Linked DNA regions of Azospirillum brasilense. The protein of the gene in region 2 interacts with the protein of the main gene of each other region in a pairwise test. Links are inferred from orthologs where the notes say so. Each region holds a gene or a part of one and is shown on either strand. Other genes may lie near its edges.

Region 1 (12,378 bases), 1.6 Mb from region 2 along the record:
ACAGCTCAGGCGAGCGGTAAAGGCGGCGCAGCAGCCCGACCTCCATCAGCGCGCCGAGCAGGCCGACCGCCAGCGAGGCCGCGGCCACCGCGCCCCAGAAGCCCAGCGGCGTGCTCCCTAAGCGCTCCACCAGCGTCCAGCCGAGATAGGCGCCCAGCATGTAGAAGGAGCCGTGCGCGAAATTCACGATCCGCGTCACGCCGAACACGATGGTCAGCCCGGACGACACCAGGAACAGCGTCGCCGCCGTGGCGAGGCCGCTGAGGAATTGCACGAGGTAGAAGGACATCGGCTCTTTCGGCAGGGTCGGCGGGAGAGTGGCCTTTTTGCCCCCTCCCTAACCCTCCCCCGCTGCGCGGTGGAGGGGATCAATCTCCCTCTCCTGCGGAGCGGGGGAGGGAAGGGTGGGGGCAAGAACGCCGCCCCCTTACTCCGGGCGCATCTTGCGGACGGCCTCGTCGGACGGCAGATAGTCCGCCCCGTCGGCGTAGCGCCAGCCGGTCATCACGCCCTGGCCGTCCTTCACCGTGGTCTTGCCGACATAGGCGCCCATCGTCGCCTGATGGTCGAGCGCGCGGAAGGTGATCGGGCCGAAGGGGCTGGACAGCTCCAGGCCGGACAGTGCGTCGACGACCTTCTCCGCATCGGTGGAGCCGGCTTTCTCCACCGCGGCGGCGATGGCCTTGAAGGTGGCGTAGCCGACGACCGAGCCCTGGCGCGGCGGCTCGTTGAAGCGCTTCGCATAGGCCTCGCGGAAGGCCTTGTGCTCCGGCGTGTCGATCTGCTCCTGCGGGTAGCCGGTGACGATCCAGCCTTCCGGCGCCTCGTCCTTCATCGGGTCGAGATACTCCGGCTCGCCGGTCAGCAGGCTGACGACGGTGCGGTTGCGGAACAGGCCGCGCCCCTCGCCCTCGCGCACGAACTTGGCGAGGTCGGCGCCGAAGGTGACGTTGAAGATGGCGTCGGGCTTGGCCGCGGCCAGCGCCTGCACGGTCGGCCCCGCCTCCAGCTTGCCCTGGGCCGGCCACTGCTCGGCGACGAACTCGACGTCCGGCCGCTTCTCCGACAGGAGTTGGCGGAACCACTGCACCGCCGACTGGCCGTATTCGTAGTTGGGGGCGACGGTGGCCCAGCGCTTGGCTGGCAGCTTCGCCGCCTCCTCAACCAGCATGGCCGCCTGCATGTAGGTGCTGGGGCGCAGGCGGAAGGTGTAGCGGTTGCCCTTGGTCCAGGTGATGGCGTCGGTCAGCGGCTCCGCCGCCACGAAGGGAAGCTTGTTGCGCGCGGCGAAGTCCGCCACGGCCAGCCCGACGTGGGAGAAGTAGGTGCCGGCCAGCAACTCGACCTTCTCGTTCGACAGCAACTCCTGCGCGACGCGCACGGCGTCGTCCGGCTTGCCGGCGTCGTCGCGGGAGATGACCTCCAGCTTGCGACCGCCGAGCAGGCCACCCGCCGCGTTCACCTCCTCTACCGCGAGCTGCCAGCCCTGGCGGTAGGGGATCGTGAAGGCCGGCAGGCCGGTGTAGCTGTTGATCTCGCCGACGCGAATCGGCTGGCCGCCCGATTGGGCCTGGGCGGCAGGCATCGGCGCGGCGAAGCAAAGGGCGGTGGCGAGGGCGGCAGCACCCGGCGCAAGCAGGAGATGGCGGCGGTTCATGGTCAGCGGTATCCCGGCGCGGTTGGCGGCTGCGTGAACGCATGGAACGGCAGCGTGAACGCAATGTCTGCGTTCATAGCAAACCCACCGCAAAAGTCACCGTTCCGTTGCGCCGCATCATGCCGGTTTTCACCAAGCCGGTTTTCCCCGTGCCGGTGCCGGTGCGGGTGACACCAGCCTCACATCAGGCGCGAGAGAAGCAGGAGGAAGGTCGCCTGCTCCTCCGGGGTCAGCGGGTCAAGCGTGCGGTGATGCGCCCTCGTGGCATTCTCCAGCAGGGTGCTGACCAGCGACTGGCCGGCGCGGGTCAGGCTGACGCTGGTGCGACGCCGGTCCTGCGGGTCCGGCTGGCGCTCCACCAGGTTGCGCTCGACAAGGCGCAGGATCACCCCCTGGGTGGTCGCCGGGTCCATGAAGGTCAGCCGTCCGAGCTGGTTCTGCGACAGCGACCTTTCGGTCCGCAGCGTGACCAGGGCACCCCACTGGGTTGGGGTGAGCTGGGAGTCGCCGATCATGTCCATGAAGATGGAGGACGCGCGCTGGTGGGCCCGGCGGAGGCGATAGTGCACCTGCCCGGTCAGCAGGTAATCGTCGGTCGGAGGATGGGCAATCTGATCCATGGGCGCACACGAGCGTTGCGGAGCCGGACCGTTTCCGGTTGCGGCGGGTGTCGGCGGAACACCGTGCGACAGGTTCGGCGCCGATCCTGGGAATGTTCCCAGGCTTGCGCCAAATGCAGCAGGCTTCGCCTTGAAGCCTAGGGGTGGAAGTCGCAATAGGCAACGCTCGTCGCTGCGGCATAGAGCCACAGTCTAGGCCCTTTGACTATTTAAAGTGTAAAGCACTCGCGAACGAAGATGAGTCGTGCGTTTCAATAATCTTTCCGATGGACTGGCGGGCAATCTGCATATGCGGGTGTGTTTTGGTCATGCCAAACGGTTGTCCGTATTTCAATTATGGATTTTGTTTCGGTGGATAAGTGTTCGGCGGCGGAGTCCTTTCGCGGTCGGACTTTGGAAGGTCGCCGTCCGGCGGTGGGACACTCCCCGGTGTGTAGGGGGGCATCACAACATCGTCACCAGGATGGCGGGGTGATTTGGGCGGCGGGGGAGTGGTCAGGGGTCTGGTCATGCTCGGCGCTTCCTCATCGCTTCAAGGCGCGGCTCTAGACCGCATTTGCGTGAACGGGTGTTGCCGAAGGGTGGTTCCCGAGGAGGCGGACGTGTGGTTTCGTGGTCGTATGACCTTAGCTCTAATGGTGCGGGCGTATGGCAATAGAGCGCGCGTCTGACGCAAGTCTTGTTGCGCCAACAACACAGGCGCGGGCAAAAACCACGGCTGAACGGCTTCACTGTTGCACGGACATCACGCCATGAGTTGTCTTTGCAGCGACTGTCCGCTTCTGCCGGAGCGGCGATTGCACATTCCAAGGCCATTCGGCCGCCCGATACGAGCCACTGATTTCAGCCTTGCGCGGTGACCCATGAAGCCCAGCTCCCTGTCCCTTCTCGCCCTCGCGCTCGCGTCCACCGTGCTGACGGCGCTGCCCGCGGCCACGCCGGTGAGCGCCCAGGAACTGCAGCCCGGTGAAACCGTGCTGGAGCGCCGCCGTCCGGAGGTCGAACAGCTCGGCATCCGCGCCGGATCGTTCCGTATCCTGCCGCGCATCGAAACCGGCCTGACCTATGAAAGCAACGTCTTCGCGACCGAGAACGACACCCGCGACGACTTCATCTGGGTCACCCAGCCGCGCGTCGATGTGCGTTCGGATTTCAACAACCACGCCCTGAACTTCTCGGCCTCCGGCAACATCGGGCGCTTCTTCGACTACTCGTCGGAGAACTACGCCGATTACCGGGCGCAGGTGGACGGCCGCTACGACATCACCCGCGACAGCTCGGTCAGCGGCCTGCTGTTCAGCCGCCGCGACCATGAGGGGCGGTCCGACCCGAACTTCGACGTGTCGCTGGCCACCGGCACCGTGGTGCCGCGCTTCGCGGAGCCGGTGAACTACTTCACCCATGGCGGCGAGGCATCGTTCAACCAGCGCTTCAACCGCCTGCGCGTCCGCCTGACCGGTGGGGCCCAGTACACCTCCTATCAGGACGCCGAGTTGACCAACGGGCGGACGGAGTCGCAGGAGGACCGCGACCGCTGGAGCTACACGGGCACCGCCCGTGCCGGCTACGAGTTCATCCAGGGCTACGAAGCCTTCATCCAGGGCTCCTACAACTGGACCCGGTACCGGCTGACCCCGGATTTCGGCGGCGTCAACCGCGACTCGGACGGCTATGAGGTCGTCGGCGGCCTGTCCACCGACCTGACCGGCCTCATCAACGGCGAGATCTATGCCGGTTATCTGAGCCGGACCTACGATGATCCGACGCTGAAGGATTTCGGTGGTCTGGCCTTGGGCGGCCGCCTGAACTGGTCGGTGACCCAGCTCACCTCGGTCACCGGCTCGCTCAGCCGTCAGGTTCGCGAATCGACCTACGCCCGCGGCAGCCAGATCGCGTCGAGCTACAACCGCACCGTCGCCGCGGTCGGCGTGGATCACGAGCTTCTGCGCACCCTGCTGCTGAACGCCCGCGTCCAGTGGCGCCAGGACGACTTCAACGGCGTGGACCGCACCGACGACGTCTACACACTGGGGGCCGGTGCCAGCTACCAGCTCAGCCGCTACGTCTTCGTGAATGGCGGCTATACTTACGAAAAGCGTAACTCGAACCTCAGTGGTTTCGATTACTCCGACAATCTGGTCTATCTGCGCGTCGGCGCTCAGATGTAATCAGTTCGTCTAGTCCATGCACAGAGGGGCGCTCATCTGCCGATGGGCGCCCCTTTTGCATTTCCGCCTATACGGTGATGCGAATCCTTTTCCTCCGTTGGCGTTACTTCCTCTCCACTTTTTCCCAAGCGCGTGCGAGTTGCTAGTCTCCCTCCGTGACCGCTCAGGGTTCGGCCGCTCCGTCCGCGGGCGCCTGGACCCGATGTCCTCACGAGCTATGGAGAAGGGTTAGGGATGAATCGACGTAACGTGTTCCGCGCGCTCGGAATGACCGTGGTCGCCGCCGCGATGGTCGGCTGCGCCGGTGGCCAGGATGCCCCTCTCGAACCGCCCGGCGTCGCCCAGATGACGGACTACCGCCTGGGGGCCGGCGACGCGCTGCGCGTCATCGTCTTCGGCGAGGAGCAGCTCTCCGGCGAGTTCCGCGTCGACGGGTCGGGCAAGGTCGCCATGCCGCTGATCGGCGAGGTGTCGGCCCGCGGCCACACCCCGCGCGAGTTGGAGACCGACATCGCCAAGCGCCTGTCGCAGGGCTACGTCCGCGATGCCAAGGTCAGCGTCGAGGTGCTGAACCACCGGCCCTTCTTCATCCTGGGCGAGGTCCGTAACCCCGGCCAGTACCAGTATGTCAACGGCATGACCGCCCTGTCGGCGGTGGCGATGGCTGGCGGCTACACCTACCGCGCCAAGGAGGACTACGTGCTGATCACACGCGGGGCCGACCCCAAGAAGGAGTTGCGCCGCGCCCCGATCACCACGCCGGTGATGCCCGACGACGTGCTGCGCGTGCCGGAGCGCTATTTCTGATCGGCAACCGGTTCCGGAAACTCGCCAGACGGCCCATTTGTTTCGGAAAACTGGGGCAGGCGCCCCGCCACCATTCGACGCCATGACAATGTCCCTCTTCCCATTCGGAAGAGGGACATTTTTTTGCGCAACAGTCCGCCTCGTGGCGGCGGTCATCCATCGTCGCGGGTGCCCTCGCCGTAGGGAAGGTCGCCTTTGCGGAAGGCGTCGGCGCCCTTGGAGTGGCCCGAGGGCGCGCGGGCGTCGGAAGGGGCAGGATCGTGAGTGCTGGCGGCCGGAGGCGGTCGGACGCCCGCGGCCTCGTCGTCGGTGCCCAGCGGGGCCGCAGCAGGGTCAGACGCGGGGATCTTGTCGCCGGTCAGGCCCTTGTCGATGGCGTCGCGCAGGCGCTGCGCCCCGGCGTTGGGAGTGTCGGATTTTTCCATGAAGGAGCCTGGGTCGGTTGCTGGAAGGGATCGTCCCCTCTCCAACCGCTGCCTGGAGGCCCGGTTCCCCGGTTGGGGCGTCATGGCCGTCTCAGGAGCGCAAGGCGTCCCGATCAGCCTCGTCCAGGCCGTCGAGCCATTCGTCCATGGAGATCATGGGCGGCTCGTCGCCGGCGCGCCGGGCGGCCTCCACCAGTTCGGTGTCGGCGGTGTTGGAGTGGACGATGAACCATAGCATCAGCCGGTTCGCGTCGTCGCTGGTCACCGGGGCGCCGCGCTCAGCGGTACCCACCAGAGCGTCGATGCTGGCCAAGTAGCTACGATGGGCCTGCTCGTGCCGCTCCCGCCGGTCCGTGGCCAGAACGGCCATCTCCACCGTTTCCGTGGCGAAATGCTCCGCCACCTCGTGCGAAAGCGCGGTCAGCTCCGCCAGCCCGACCGGACCGCCCGCGGTCATCGCCGACAGGAGGTCGAGAATGGAACTGTGCTCCGCGTCGATGACGCCGGAGCCGGTCGGGATCAGGGAGCCGCCTTCGGTGGCGTGCGTCATGGGCAGGACGTCGGTCTGGCGGTCAAAAAAAGGTGGTGCCGGTTGCAGGGCTCGAACCCGCGACCTTCGGTTTACAAAACCGCTGCTCTACCAACTGAGCTAAACCGGCATGCCGCCCGGCCAGACGGCGGCGGGCGCTTACACTAGCGTCCCCCGCGGTCCGCAGCAAGCCTCACCTGTGCGGCGCGTTTGGCGACGCGTCAGCGCAGCCGGGCGACCTCGTAGAGGGCGACCGCGGCGGCATTGGACACGTTCAGGCTGCCCACCGGTCCCTGGGTCGGCAGGCGCGCGACGATGTCGCAACGCTCCATGGTCAGGCGGCGCAGCCCGGCCCCCTCCGCCCCCAGCACCAGCGCGGTGCGGCCCGTCAGGTTGCACTGGGCCAGCGTGCTCGTCCCCGACTCGGCGAGACCGACCGTCCAGAAGCCGGCCTGCTGAAGATCGGCGAGCGCCCGGGCGAGGTTGGTGACTCGCACCAGCGGAACCGACTCCAGTGCTCCCGAGGCGCTCTTGGCGAGGACGCCGGTGGTCTCCGGCGCGTTGCGCTCCGTCACCACCACCGCCTTGGCCCCGAAGGCCGAAGCAGAGCGCAGGATCGCGCCGACGTTGTGCGGGTCGGTCACCTGATCGAGGACGACGACGAGCGCCGACGGATCCGAATCGGCCTCCACGCAGAGGTCCTCGATCCCGATCTCGTCCAAGGGGGCGACGTCTGCTGCCACGCCCTGGTGTACGGCGCCCGGCGGCAACATGCGGTCCAGGTCGTTGCGGTCGGCCGGCATAAGGCCGGGCCGTTGCAGCCCGCGCGCCTTGGCCTGGGCCAGCACCGGCTCCAACGCGGCGCGGCCCGCTTCCGTCGCGATCAGACGGTGGATGCGCCGCTCCGGGTTCAGCCAGGCCGCAGACACCGGGTGCAGGCCGTAGAGCAGGACGCCCTGCGCGCCGCGCCCTGGGGAGGTGCGGTCGCCGCGCGACTCGCGGTGGGATGGGGAGTGGTTCTTGGCCGGGGCAGGGGGCTGGCCGTGGGGCGCGGATGGCTTCTTCGAACGGGTCATGGTGTCCGACTGGAGGGGGCGGGGCTAAGCCCGCCGCGGTTATTCACAGTTTTCTGGTTTGGACTGCTTCAGACGTGTTGACAAGGCCTGAAAAATTCTCATAGTGCCGAACTCCGCGGCGGGCATGTCCCGCAGCGGGCCTGAGGAAGGGTGGCCGAGTGGTTAAAGGCAGCAGACTGTAAATCTGCCCGCGTAAGCGTACGCTGGTTCAAATCCAGCCCCTTCCACCACTACATTCCACGGCTTGTCCGTGATCGCGTTTCCCGGTCGATAGCGCCGGGCGGGGCATGGCAGGCGGGTGTAGCTCAATGGTAGAGCAGAAGCCTTCCAAGCTTACGACGGGGGTTCGATTCCCCTCACCCGCTCCAATCCCCCCGCGCTAAGGGAAATGTCGGTCTCGGCCGGGCCATTGTGTGCGTCCGGAACGTCGGGAACGAAAGACCAAAGCGATGGCGAAGGCAAAGTTTGAGCGGAACAAGCCGCACTGCAACATTGGCACGATCGGCCACGTCGACCACGGCAAGACGTCGCTGACCGCGGCGATCACGAAGGTGCTGGCCGAGAGCGGCGGCGCGACCTTCACCGCCTACGACCAGATCGACAAGGCGCCGGAAGAGAAGGCGCGTGGCATCACGATCTCGACCGCCCACGTCGAGTACGAGACGACCAACCGCCACTACGCCCACGTCGATTGCCCGGGCCACGCCGACTACGTGAAGAACATGATCACGGGCGCCGCGCAGATGGACGGCGCGATCCTGGTCGTGTCGGCCGCCGACGGCCCGATGCCGCAGACCCGCGAGCACATCCTGCTGGCCCGCCAGGTCGGCGTGCCGGCGCTGGTGGTGTTCATGAACAAGGTCGACATGGTCGACGATCCGGAGCTGCTCGAGCTGGTCGAGATGGAGGTGCGCGAGCTGCTGTCCTCCTACCAGTTCCCGGGCGACGACATTCCGATCGTCAAGGGCTCGGCGCTGTGCGCGCTGGAGGACCGTTCGCCGGAGATCGGCCGTGACGCGATCCTCAAGCTGATGGCCGAGGTCGACCAGTACATCCCGCAGCCGGAGCGTCCGAAGGACCGTCCGTTCCTGATGCCGATCGAGGACGTGTTCTCGATCTCGGGCCGCGGCACCGTGGTGACCGGCCGCGTCGAGCGCGGCATCGTCAAGGTTGGCGAGGAAGTCGAGATCGTCGGTCTGAAGGCCACGGTCAAGACCACCGTGACCGGTGTGGAGATGTTCCGCAAGCTGCTCGACTCGGGTGAGGCTGGCGACAACATCGGCGCGCTGCTGCGCGGCACGAAGCGTGAGGACGTCGAGCGCGGCCAGGTTCTGGCCAAGCCGGGCAGCATCACGCCGCACACCACCTTCAAGGCCGAGGCCTACATCCTGACGAAGGAAGAGGGTGGCCGTCACACGCCGTTCTTCACCAACTACCGTCCGCAGTTCTACTTCCGCACGACCGACGTGACGGGCATGGTGAAGCTGCCGGAAGGCACCGAGATGGTGATGCCGGGCGACAACATCTCCATGGAAGTCGAGCTGATCGCTCCGATCGCCATGGACGAGGGCCTGCGCTTCGCCATCCGCGAGGGTGGTCGTACGGTCGGCGCCGGCGTCGTCGCCTCGATCATCAAGTAAGTTAAAGGTGTCGATCCCGCCGTCGTTCCCCATGGTTCGGCGGCGGGATTGATCCCTGTCGTTTTCGGCATGCCGGCCGATAAAAAGGCTAGCAAGCCACGCGGCTATGCGCTATAAGCTCCGCTCCCCGCCGGGGGTAGAGCCTGCGGCGATAGGAGTGTAGCTCAATTGGTAGAGCACCGGTCTCCAAAACCGGGGGCTGGGGGTTCGAGCCCCTCCACTCCTGCCACGCCGTACCGAACAAGAACGGGTCGCTGACCGCGCCCTACACGTCGCACCGGAGCCCGCACGGTCTACGATGGCTAAAGTGAACCCCGCAGAATTCGCGCGCGACGTCCGCCGCGAGGTGGCCAAGGTCACCTGGCCGACCCGCAAGGAAACCGGCGTGACGACCGCCATGGTGTTCGTCATGGTGGTGCTGGCTTCGCTGTTCTTCCTCGTCGTGGATCAGGTGCTGGCCTTCGCCGTCCGTATGATCCTTGGGCTGGGAGCCTGATCGCCATGGCCGCGCGCTGGTACGTCGTTCACGTCTATTCGGGCTTCGAGAAGAAGGTTTCCCAGGCCATCCGCGAGAAGGCGGCTCAGAAGGGTCTGGAAGACAAATTCGAAGAGATCCTGGTGCCGACCGAGGAAGTGGTCGAGGTGCGCCGGGGTTCCAAGATCAACACCGAGCGGAAGTTCTTCCCCGGCTACGTCCTCATCAAGATGGATTTGACGGACGAGTCCTGGCATCTCGTGAAGAACACGCCGAAGGTCACCGGGTTCCTGGGTGGTGGCGGCAAGCCGCAGCCGATCAGCCAGCGCGAAGCCGAGCGGATCATCCATCAGGTGCAGGAAGGCTTTGAGCGCCCCAAGCCCTCGATCACCTTCGAGGTGGGCGAGCAGGTTCGTGTGAGCGACGGCCCCTTCACCTCTTTCAACGGCACCGTCGAGGAAGTCGACGAGGAGAAGGCCCGCCTCAAGGTGGCGGTGTCGATCTTCGGCCGCTCCACGCCGGTCGAGCTGGAATACACCCAGGTCGAAAAGGTCTGAGACCAACCGTTTTCCCGGGGCACGTGATGAACAGTCACGTGCTCCTTTCTGCTGCGGAAGGCCCGCCATAGCCGCACCGCAAAGCCCCGCGACGCCGGACAGCGTATCGAGGCGTCGTATCTGGAGGTTGTGACATGGCAAAGAAAATCGTTGGCTTCATCAAGCTGCAGGTTCCGGCCGGCAAGGCGAATCCGTCGCCGCCCATCGGCCCGGCGCTCGGTCAGCGCGGCCTGAACATCATGGAGTTCTGCAAGGCGTTCAACGCCAAGACGCAGGACCTGGAAGTCGGCATGCCGATCCCGGTGGTCATCACCGCCTACGGCGACCGTACCTTCACCTTCGTCACGAAGACCCCGCCGGTCAGCTACTTCCTGAAGAAGGCCGCTGGCATCGACAAGGGTTCGCAGACCACCGGCAAGGGCGCTTTCGCCGGCAAGATCACGAAGACCCAGATTCGTGACATCGCCGAAAAGAAGATGAAGGACCTGAACGCCCACGACGTCGAGGCGGCCGCGAGCATGATCGCTGGTTCCGCCCGCTCGATGGGCCTCGAAGTGGTGGAGGGCTGATCCCATGGCGAAGCTCGGCAAGCGACTGACCGATTCCTACAAGAAGGTCGACCGCGAGGCGCTCTACTCGCTGGAAGGCGCCGTCTCCCTGATCAAGGGCCTGCCCAAGGCGAAGTTCGATGAGACCATCGAAATCGCCATGAACCTGGGCATCGATCCGCGTCACGCCGACCAGATGGTCCGCGGTGTGGTGAACCTGCCGAACGGCACCGGCAAGACCGTGCGCGTCGCCGTGTTCGCCAAGGGCACCAAGGCGGATGACGCCCTGGCCGCCGGCGCGGACATCGTTGGCGCCGACGATCTGGCCGAGAAGATCCTGGCCGGCAACATTGACTTCGACCGCTGCATCGCGTCCCCGGACATGATGGGCGTCGTCGGCAAGCTCGGTAAGGTCCTCGGCCCGCGCGGCCTGATGCCGAACCCGAAGCTCGGCACCGTGACCCCCGACGTGGCCGGCGCCGTCAAGGCCGCCAAGGCCGGCGCCGTGGAGTTCCGCGCCGAGAAGACCGGCATCGTGCATGCCGGCGTCGGCAAGGCCAGCTTCTCGGAAGAGGCCCTGGTGCAGAACATCCGCGCCTTCGTGGATGCCATCACCCGCGCCAAGCCGACCGGTGCCAAGGGTCAGTACCTGCTGAAGGTCTCGCTGTCCTCGACGATGGGCCCGGGCCTGAAGCTCGATCTGTCCACTCTGGCCGCCACGGCCTGAGTGATCTGAGTTTCGCCGCCGGCTCCTTCGGGAACCGGCGGCGATCGGGTGTCCCTGCGGGGATGCCCACCCTGTCCAAGACCGCTGGTGCCCGCGTCTCTCCGGAGGCAAGGGCTTAAACCTGCCAGAGCAGACAGGAGTTGAACCGTTAACCACGCGGGCTTGCCCGCGGTTCAGGAACGGCTCGAACTTCTGGGACAGGTTCGCCGGGGCTCCCCACCGAAAGGGAAGGGGTCCCTTGTAAACCTCTGTGCAAGGAGGCGATCCGTGGATCGTACACAAAAAGAAGCGACGATCGCGGACCTGCAGTCGAAGCTCCAGGAAACGGGCCTGGTGGTGGTCACCCACCATCTCGGCCTGACGGTGGCGGAAGTCACCGACCTGCGTGGCAAGATTCGGGCCGCGGGCGCGAGCTTCAAGGTGACGAAGAACCGGCTCGCCCGCCGCGCCCTTCAGGGCACGCAGTTTGAAGGTCTGGACGGTCTCTTCAAGGGACCGACCGCGATCGCCTACTCGAAGGATCCCGTCGCGGCCGCCAAGGTGGTGGCCGACTACGCGAAGACCAACGAGAAGCTGAAGATCGTCGGTGCCGCTCTCGGCGACCAGATCCTCGACGCGGAGGGAGTGAAGGCTCTCGCCACGCTCCCGTCGCTGGACGAACTGCGCGCCAAGCTCGTGGGCATGATCCAGACTCCGGCGACCCGTATCGCCGGCGTTCTCCAGGCTCCGGGCGGCCAGGTCGCCCGCGTGCTGGCGGCCTACGCGAAGAAGGACGAGGCGGCCTGAGCCGCACCCGTCTAGCTGTCTACCCATCCCAGAACATCGAGTTGTTGGAGCATTAAAATGGCTGATCTGCAGAAGCTGGTCGACGATCTCTCGGCCCTGACCGTCATCGAGGCCGCCGAGCTGTCGAAGCTGCTGGAAGAGAAGTGGGGCGTCTCCGCCGCCGCTCCGGTGGCCGTTGCCGCCGCCGGTCCGGCCGCCGCCGCCGCCCCGGTCGAAGAGCAGACCGAGTTCAACGTGATCCTCGCCGACGCCGGCGACAAGAAGATCAACGTGATCAAGGAAGTCCGCGCCATCACCGGCCTGGGCCTCAAGGAAGCCAAGGACCTGGTCGAAGGCGCCCCGAAGCCGGTCAAGGAGGCCGTG
Region 2 (6,033 bases):
ACACATGCACCGGGCGGGGATGAACCCGCAATGGGCACAAGGGCGTAGCGTCTGTGCCGAGATCGGCGGGTTCCAGTTCTACGACGACGTCGAATGACCTGTCGTTCTGCACCGACGCCTCCCCGACGCGCTTTGCCGGGCCGGACAACCACTCCGGACCGCTATCGCGGAAGGAGAGGTTGTAACGGAGCGGTCAGGCGGCTTCCTTGATCATCGCCAGATAGATCTTCCAGGCCGTCTCGACCGAGACGCCGCCGGCGCGCGACCCGGCGGCCAGCATCGCCGCCGAGGGCTTCAGCGGAACGGGCGTGCTGCTGGGCTCCGCCAGGGCGGTCAGGGGGGCGCTGTCCACGCTGGACACGATCACCCCATGGACGCGCGAGTCGAGCGCGTGTTCCACCGGGTGGCGTTCCTTCACAACATTCATCGCAATCGCGTTCATGGGGCTTCTCCTTGCTTGCCCACCTCCCAGCAATCCCAATGCCAATTCCGAAAAGTTGCCGCCGAAGGGGCGGCTGCCTTGGAGAGCCCTTGATTCTGCGGCTTTTCCGTGTGGTCGGTGGGGTGCGATGCGGCGGAACGGCGAATTTTCCTTCTGCAAAATGTCGGGGGATTCCCGAAGCCACGTTTGCAAATTGCGAAGCAAACAGCGCAACGTCCCATTCTGAAGTTATCAACGCTCCGCCGGTTCTCCCGTTTTTGCCACGGCTGGCTTTGGCGGAGGGCTTTGCGGTAAGGTCGCCCCGCCATGACTGAACGGATCATCTTTCATATGTGCCGCGCCGCGGAGTGGGAGAAGGCGCTCGCCGCCGGGGCCTACCACGGCTCGTCGCAGGATGCGGCGGACGGCTTCATCCATTTCTCCACCGGCGCCCAGGTCGAGGAAAGCGCCGCCAAGCACCGCGCCGGGCAGGACGGCCTCGTCCTGCTGACCGTGGACGGCGCCGCGCTGGGCGCCGCGCTCCGGTGGGAGCCGTCGCGCGGCGGTCAGCTCTTTCCCCATCTCTACGGCCCGCTGCCGCCCGCGGCGGTGCTGCGCGCCGACCCGTTGCCGCTGGGGCCGGACGGCCGCCACCTCTTTCCGGCGACCTTCAAGGACGCCGCCTTTAAGGATACCGCGCCGTGATCGACCTCTTTCCCATCGTCGGCCCCATCCTGCGCAGCTTCGATCCCGAGACGGCGCACGGGCTGACCATCAAGGCCCTGTCGAGCGGGCTGATGCCGCCGGTGCGGGAAAAGGACGATCCCATCCTGCGCAGCCGCGTGTTCGGCCTGGACTTCGCCAACCCGGTCGGCCTCGCCGCCGGTTTCGACAAGAACGCCGAGGTGGTCGACGCCATGCTGCGGCTGGGCTTCGGCTTTGTCGAGGCGGGCAGCGTCACCCCCCGCCCGCAGCCCGGCAATCCCAGGCCGCGCCTGTTCCGCGTGCCGGAGCAGGGGGCCGTCATCAACCGCATGGGCTTCAACAACGAGGGGCTGGAGCCCTTCGTCCAACGGCTGGAGCGACGCCAGTCCGGTGGGCGCAAGGCGCCGGGACTCGTCGGGGCCAACCTCGGCAAGAACAAGGACACGGTGGAGGCCGCGGACGATTATGTCCTCGGCGTGACCCGGGTGGCGGCGCTGGCCGACTATCTGGTCGTCAACGTGTCGTCTCCCAACACGCCGGGCCTGCGCGCGCTTCAGGGGCGCGACCCGCTGCGCACCCTGCTGGGCCGCGTTCTCGACGCCCGGTCGGCCTGCAGGCTGGCCAAGGCACCGCCAGTCCTGCTGAAGATCGCCCCGGACCTGACCGACGAGGACAAGGCGGATATCGCCGCGGTCGCTCTGGAGTCGGGCATCGACGGGCTGATCGTGTCCAACACCACCATCGCCCGCCCGGCGGAGATCCCGGAGCCGCTGCGCGGGGAAGCCGGCGGCCTGTCCGGCAAGCCGCTGTTCGCGCCCTCCACCGCGGTCCTGCGCGAGATGTACGGGCTGACCGGCGGCAAGCTGCCGCTGGTCGGTGTCGGCGGCATCGCGTCGGGCGCGGACGCCTACGCCAAGATCCGTGCCGGTGCCTCGCTGGTGCAGCTCTATTCCGCGCTGGTCTACGCCGGGCCGGCGCTGGTGCTGGCGATCCGCCGCGACCTCGCCGCCCTGCTGCGCCGCGACGGCTTCGTCTCGCTGAGCGACGCCGTGGGGGCGGATCACCGCTGAGCGGGCGCATGGCGGCTCTGGCGGCCTTCCTGTACGGGCTTGCCGTCGCCACGGCGGCGGCCTCGGTCGCCCTTGGCCTGCCGGAATTGCGACCCGGCACCGACCCGGCGGTGGGCTGGATCGGCGGTGGGCTGGTCCTTCTGGCGGGTGGCGTCGCGGACCTGCACCGCCGCTTGGCCCGTCGGCAGCGTGACACCCTGCGCCGGCTGGACCACCTTCAGAAGAGCGTGGACGCGCTGGGCGAACGGCTGGAGCAGCGGATCACGCCGGGAGCGGAAACCGACAACGCTGTTCCTTCGTCCACCGCCCACGAGGCCGTGCTTCAGGAGGTCAGGCTCCTGCACACGCTGGTCGCCCGGCTCGGCGAGTCCCGATCGTCGGGAGAGCGCGAACCGCCGGCGGCATCCCGTCCGGTCCGGCCTGCGCCCCTAGCCTCGCGCATTCCGGACCCGCAGCCCGCGGCCGGAGCTGAAGCGAGGGCGATGGACGACGCCGCGGTTCTGGAAGCGGTGCGCGACGCGCTGGCCGCCGACCGGATCGACATCCACCTCCAGCCGATCGTCAGCCTGCCCCAGCGCAAGCACCGCTTCTTCGAGGTGTTCTCGCGCGTGCGCGCCGCCGACGGGTCGCTGATCCTGCCGGACCGCTATCTGGAGATCGCGGAGCGCGCGGGGCTGATGGCCACCATCGACAATCTCCTGCTGGTCCGCTGCATCCAGCTGATCCGCGAGACGGAGCGGCGCCAGCACGCCATCGGCTTCTTCTGCAACATGTCCGCCGCCACGCTCAGCGACGCGGCCTTCATGCGTCAGTTCCTCGATCTGTTGGCCCGGAACCAGACGCTGGTGCCCAAGCTGGTGTTCGAGTTGAGCCAGCAGGAGCTGCGGGCGGGCGGGGCGGTGACGATGGGCATCCTGTCGCAGCTGTCCCGCATCGGCTTCCGCTTCTCCATGGACCGGGTGAGCGACCTGGACATCGACGTGGACGCGCTGCTGCGCCACGAGATCCGCTATCTGAAGCTGGACTGCGCCCTGCTGCTCGATTCCGCCCTGGCGCCGCGCGTCGAGGCGCTGCGGCGGCGCCTGGACGGTACGGGGATCGACCTCATCGCCGAGAAGATCGAGACGGAGGCGCAGCTCGACGCGATCCTGCGCAACGGCATCGATTTCGGCCAGGGCTACCTGTTCGGCGAGCCGCGCCCGGCGCGCAAACCGCCGTGAAATAATTTTGCAAGGAAATTCGCCGTTCGGGTGGCGGATTCAGGCCGGAAATGCCCCCGGCGCCCTTGACAGAAAGCCCGCCCGCATTAGAAGTTTCGCCTCCCGGCATCCGCCGGGTGCGATGCAAACAGTCAAATGGTGACTTCGGTGACGTCCAACATCGCCATCACGCTGCCCGACGGCAGCGTGCGGGAGTTCGACCGGCCGGTGACGGGGCTTGAGATTGCCCAGTCGATCGGGCCGCGCCTTGCCAAGGATGCGCTTGCCGTCAAGCTCGACGGCGAGGTGAAGGACCTCACCACCACCGTCACCACCAACGCCAAGATCGAGATCGTCACGCGCAGTCATCCCGACGCGCTGGAGGTCATCCGTCACGACGCCGCCCACGTCCTCGCCGACGCCGTGCAGAAGCTCTATCCGGGCACGCAAGTGACCATCGGTCCGGCGATCGCCAACGGCTTCTATTACGACTTCGCGCGCGAGGAACCCTTCACGCCCGACGATCTGCAAAAGATCGAGGCGAAGATGCGCGAGATCGTCGCCAAGGACGTTCCCATCGTGCGCGAGGTCTGGACCCGCGACGATGCGGTCGCCTACTTCAAAAAGCTCGGCGAGCATTACAAGGCTGAGCTGATCGAAGCGATCCCGGCGGACCAGGACATCAGCGTCTACCGCCAGGACGACTGGCTGGACCTGTGCCGCGGCCCGCACGCCCCGACCACCGGCAAGGTCGGCAACGGCTTCAAGCTGATGAAGGTGGCCGGCGCCTACTGGCGCGGCGACAGCCGCAACCCGATGCTTCAGCGCATCTACGGCACCGCGTGGCGCGACGAGAAGGAGCTGAAGGCCTACCTGCACCAGCTTGAGGAGGCGGAGAAGCGCGACCACCGCCGGCTGGGCAAGGAGCTGGACCTGTTCCACGTGCAGGAGGAGGCCGTCGGCTCGGTCTTCTGGCACCCGAAGGGCTGGACGCTGTTCCGCACGCTGGAGACCTACATCCGCACCAAGCTGAGCCAGGCGGACTACGTCGAGGTCAAGACGCCGCAGCTCATCGACAGCTCGCTGTTCAAGGCGTCGGGCCACTGGGACATGTATGGCGACAACATGTTCAAGGTCTCGGCGGACGACGGCGAGAAGATGCTCGGCATCAAGCCGATGAACTGTCCGGGCCATGTGCAGATCTTCAAGCACGGGCTGCGTTCCTACCGCGACCTGCCGATCCGCATGGCGGAGTTCGGGGCCTGCCACCGCAACGAGCCGTCGGGCGCGCTGCACGGCATCCTGCGCGTGCGCGCCTTCACCCAGGACGACGCCCACATCTTCTGCACCGAAGATCAGGTTGCGAGCGAGGCGGCGGAGTATTTCAAGCTGCAGCTCGGCGTGTACCGGGATCTGGGCTTCGACAAGATCGCGGTGAAGCTGGCGCTGCGTCCCGACGTCCGCACCGGCTCCGACGACCTGTGGGACCGGGCGGAGGGCGCGCTGCGCCAAGCACTCGACGCCGCCGGGCTGGAGTATGAGGACCTGCCGGGCGAGGGCGCCTTCTACGGCCCGAAGGTGGAGTTCCACCTGACCGACGCCATCGGGCGCACTTGGCAGTGCGGCACGCTCCAGTACGATCCGAACCTCCCCGAGCGGCTGGACGCCTCCTACATCGGCGAGGACGGCGCCCGCCACCGTCCGGTGATGCTGCACCGGGCCATCCTGGGGTCGCTTGAACGCTTCATCGGCATGCTGATCGAGCATTACGCCGGCAAGTTCCCGATGTGGCTCGCGCCGGTCCAGGCGGTGGTCTGCACCATCACCAACGAGGCCGACGGCTACGGGCAGGAGGTCGTCAGCCTGCTGAAGCGCCGCGGCATCCGGGCCGAACTCGACACCCGGAACGAGAAGATCAACCTGAAGGTCCGTGAACACAGCCTTCAGAAGGTTCCCGTCCTGGTGGTCGTGGGCAAGCGCGAGGCGGAGGAGCGGACCGTCGCGCTGCGTACCCTCGGTGGTAAGGATCAGGAAGTTCTTGCCCTCGACGCCGCGCTCAATAAACTGAGCGAGGAGGCGAGGTCCCCCGCGGGCGCCGCCGCTTTCGATTCGCCGTTCTAACCGACCGCACCGTCCGGGCGGGCCTTCCTCCGGGAGGTCGCGCCCCGGTGGGTTTCCAGTCATGGAGAAGCGTCCATAGCCAGGATACCGTCCGAAGCCGCTCCGACCCGCGATGGACCGCGGGTGAACCGGGAGATCACGGCTCGCTCGATCCGTCTCGTCGGTGCCGACGGCGAGATGGTGGGCGTCGTTTCGCTGCGCGATGCGCTGCTGGCCGCTGAGGATGCGGGCCTCGACCTCGTCGAGATCGCCCCCCAGGCGGAGCCTCCTGTCTGCAAGATCCTCGACTATGGCAAGTACAAGTACGAGGCGCAGAAGAAGGCCGCTGAGGCCCGCAAGAAGCAGAAGATCATCGAGGTGAAGGAGATCAAACTCCGACCCAACATCGATGACAACGACTACGACGTGAAGATGCGCTCGGCCCGCCGCTTCCTTGAGGAAGGCGACAAGGTCAAGGTGACCATGCGCTTCCGCGGGCGCGAGATGGCGCACCAGGATCTTGGCATGAACGTGCTGG

The links.
Region 1: the proteins of thrS (region 2) and rplA interact in binary tests that used the Escherichia coli proteins (3 or more experiments, as listed by UniProt). The link is inferred for Azospirillum brasilense from one-to-one orthologs.

What each region holds. Positions count from the first base shown.
Region 1 is NZ_CP012914.1:2,248,540-2,260,917, reverse strand. What follows is about bases 9,533-12,378. They hold rplA (50S ribosomal protein L1), read left to right. Parts: upstream 9,533-10,527; coding sequence 10,528-11,229; downstream 11,230-12,378. Other genes in these bases: rplL (50S ribosomal protein L7/L12), read left to right, coding at 12,073-12,378; rplJ (50S ribosomal protein L10), read left to right, coding at 11,497-12,015; rplK (50S ribosomal protein L11), read left to right, coding at 10,089-10,523; nusG (transcription termination/antitermination protein NusG), read left to right, coding at 9,533-9,954. Outside these bases: AMK58_RS10540 (ABC transporter permease), read right to left, coding at 1-289; AMK58_RS10535 (ABC transporter substrate-binding protein), read right to left, coding at 428-1,657; AMK58_RS10530 (MarR family winged helix-turn-helix transcriptional regulator), read right to left, coding at 1,837-2,277; AMK58_RS10525 (outer membrane beta-barrel protein), read left to right, coding at 3,141-4,445; AMK58_RS10520 (polysaccharide biosynthesis/export family protein), read left to right, coding at 4,680-5,252; AMK58_RS10515 (hypothetical protein), read right to left, coding at 5,405-5,677; AMK58_RS10510 (hemerythrin domain-containing protein), read right to left, coding at 5,769-6,227; 23S rRNA (guanosine(2251)-2'-O)-methyltransferase RlmB, read right to left, coding at 6,428-7,282; tuf (elongation factor Tu), read left to right, coding at 7,732-8,922; preprotein translocase subunit SecE, read left to right, coding at 9,221-9,418; more of nusG, read left to right, coding at 9,424-9,532. UniProt on the Escherichia coli protein: One of the primary rRNA binding proteins, it binds very close to the 3'-end of the 23S rRNA. Forms part of the L1 stalk. It is often not seen in high-resolution crystal structures, but can be seen in cryo_EM and 3D reconstruction models.
Region 2 is NZ_CP012914.1:660,331-666,363, forward strand. The notes cover bases 3,065-6,033. They hold thrS (threonine--tRNA ligase), read left to right. Parts: upstream 3,065-3,551; coding sequence 3,552-5,516; downstream 5,517-6,033. Other genes in these bases: AMK58_RS03020 (EAL domain-containing protein), read left to right, coding at 3,065-3,416; infC (translation initiation factor IF-3), read left to right, coding at 5,601-6,033. Also shown: AMK58_RS03000 (cell wall hydrolase), read left to right, coding at 1-97; AMK58_RS03005 (hypothetical protein), read right to left, coding at 194-442; AMK58_RS03010 (DUF952 domain-containing protein), read left to right, coding at 749-1,126; AMK58_RS03015 (quinone-dependent dihydroorotate dehydrogenase), read left to right, coding at 1,123-2,196; more of AMK58_RS03020, read left to right, coding at 2,205-3,064. UniProt on the Escherichia coli protein: Catalyzes the attachment of threonine to tRNA(Thr) in a two-step reaction: L-threonine is first activated by ATP to form Thr-AMP and then transferred to the acceptor end of tRNA(Thr). The rate-limiting step is amino acid activation in the presence of tRNA.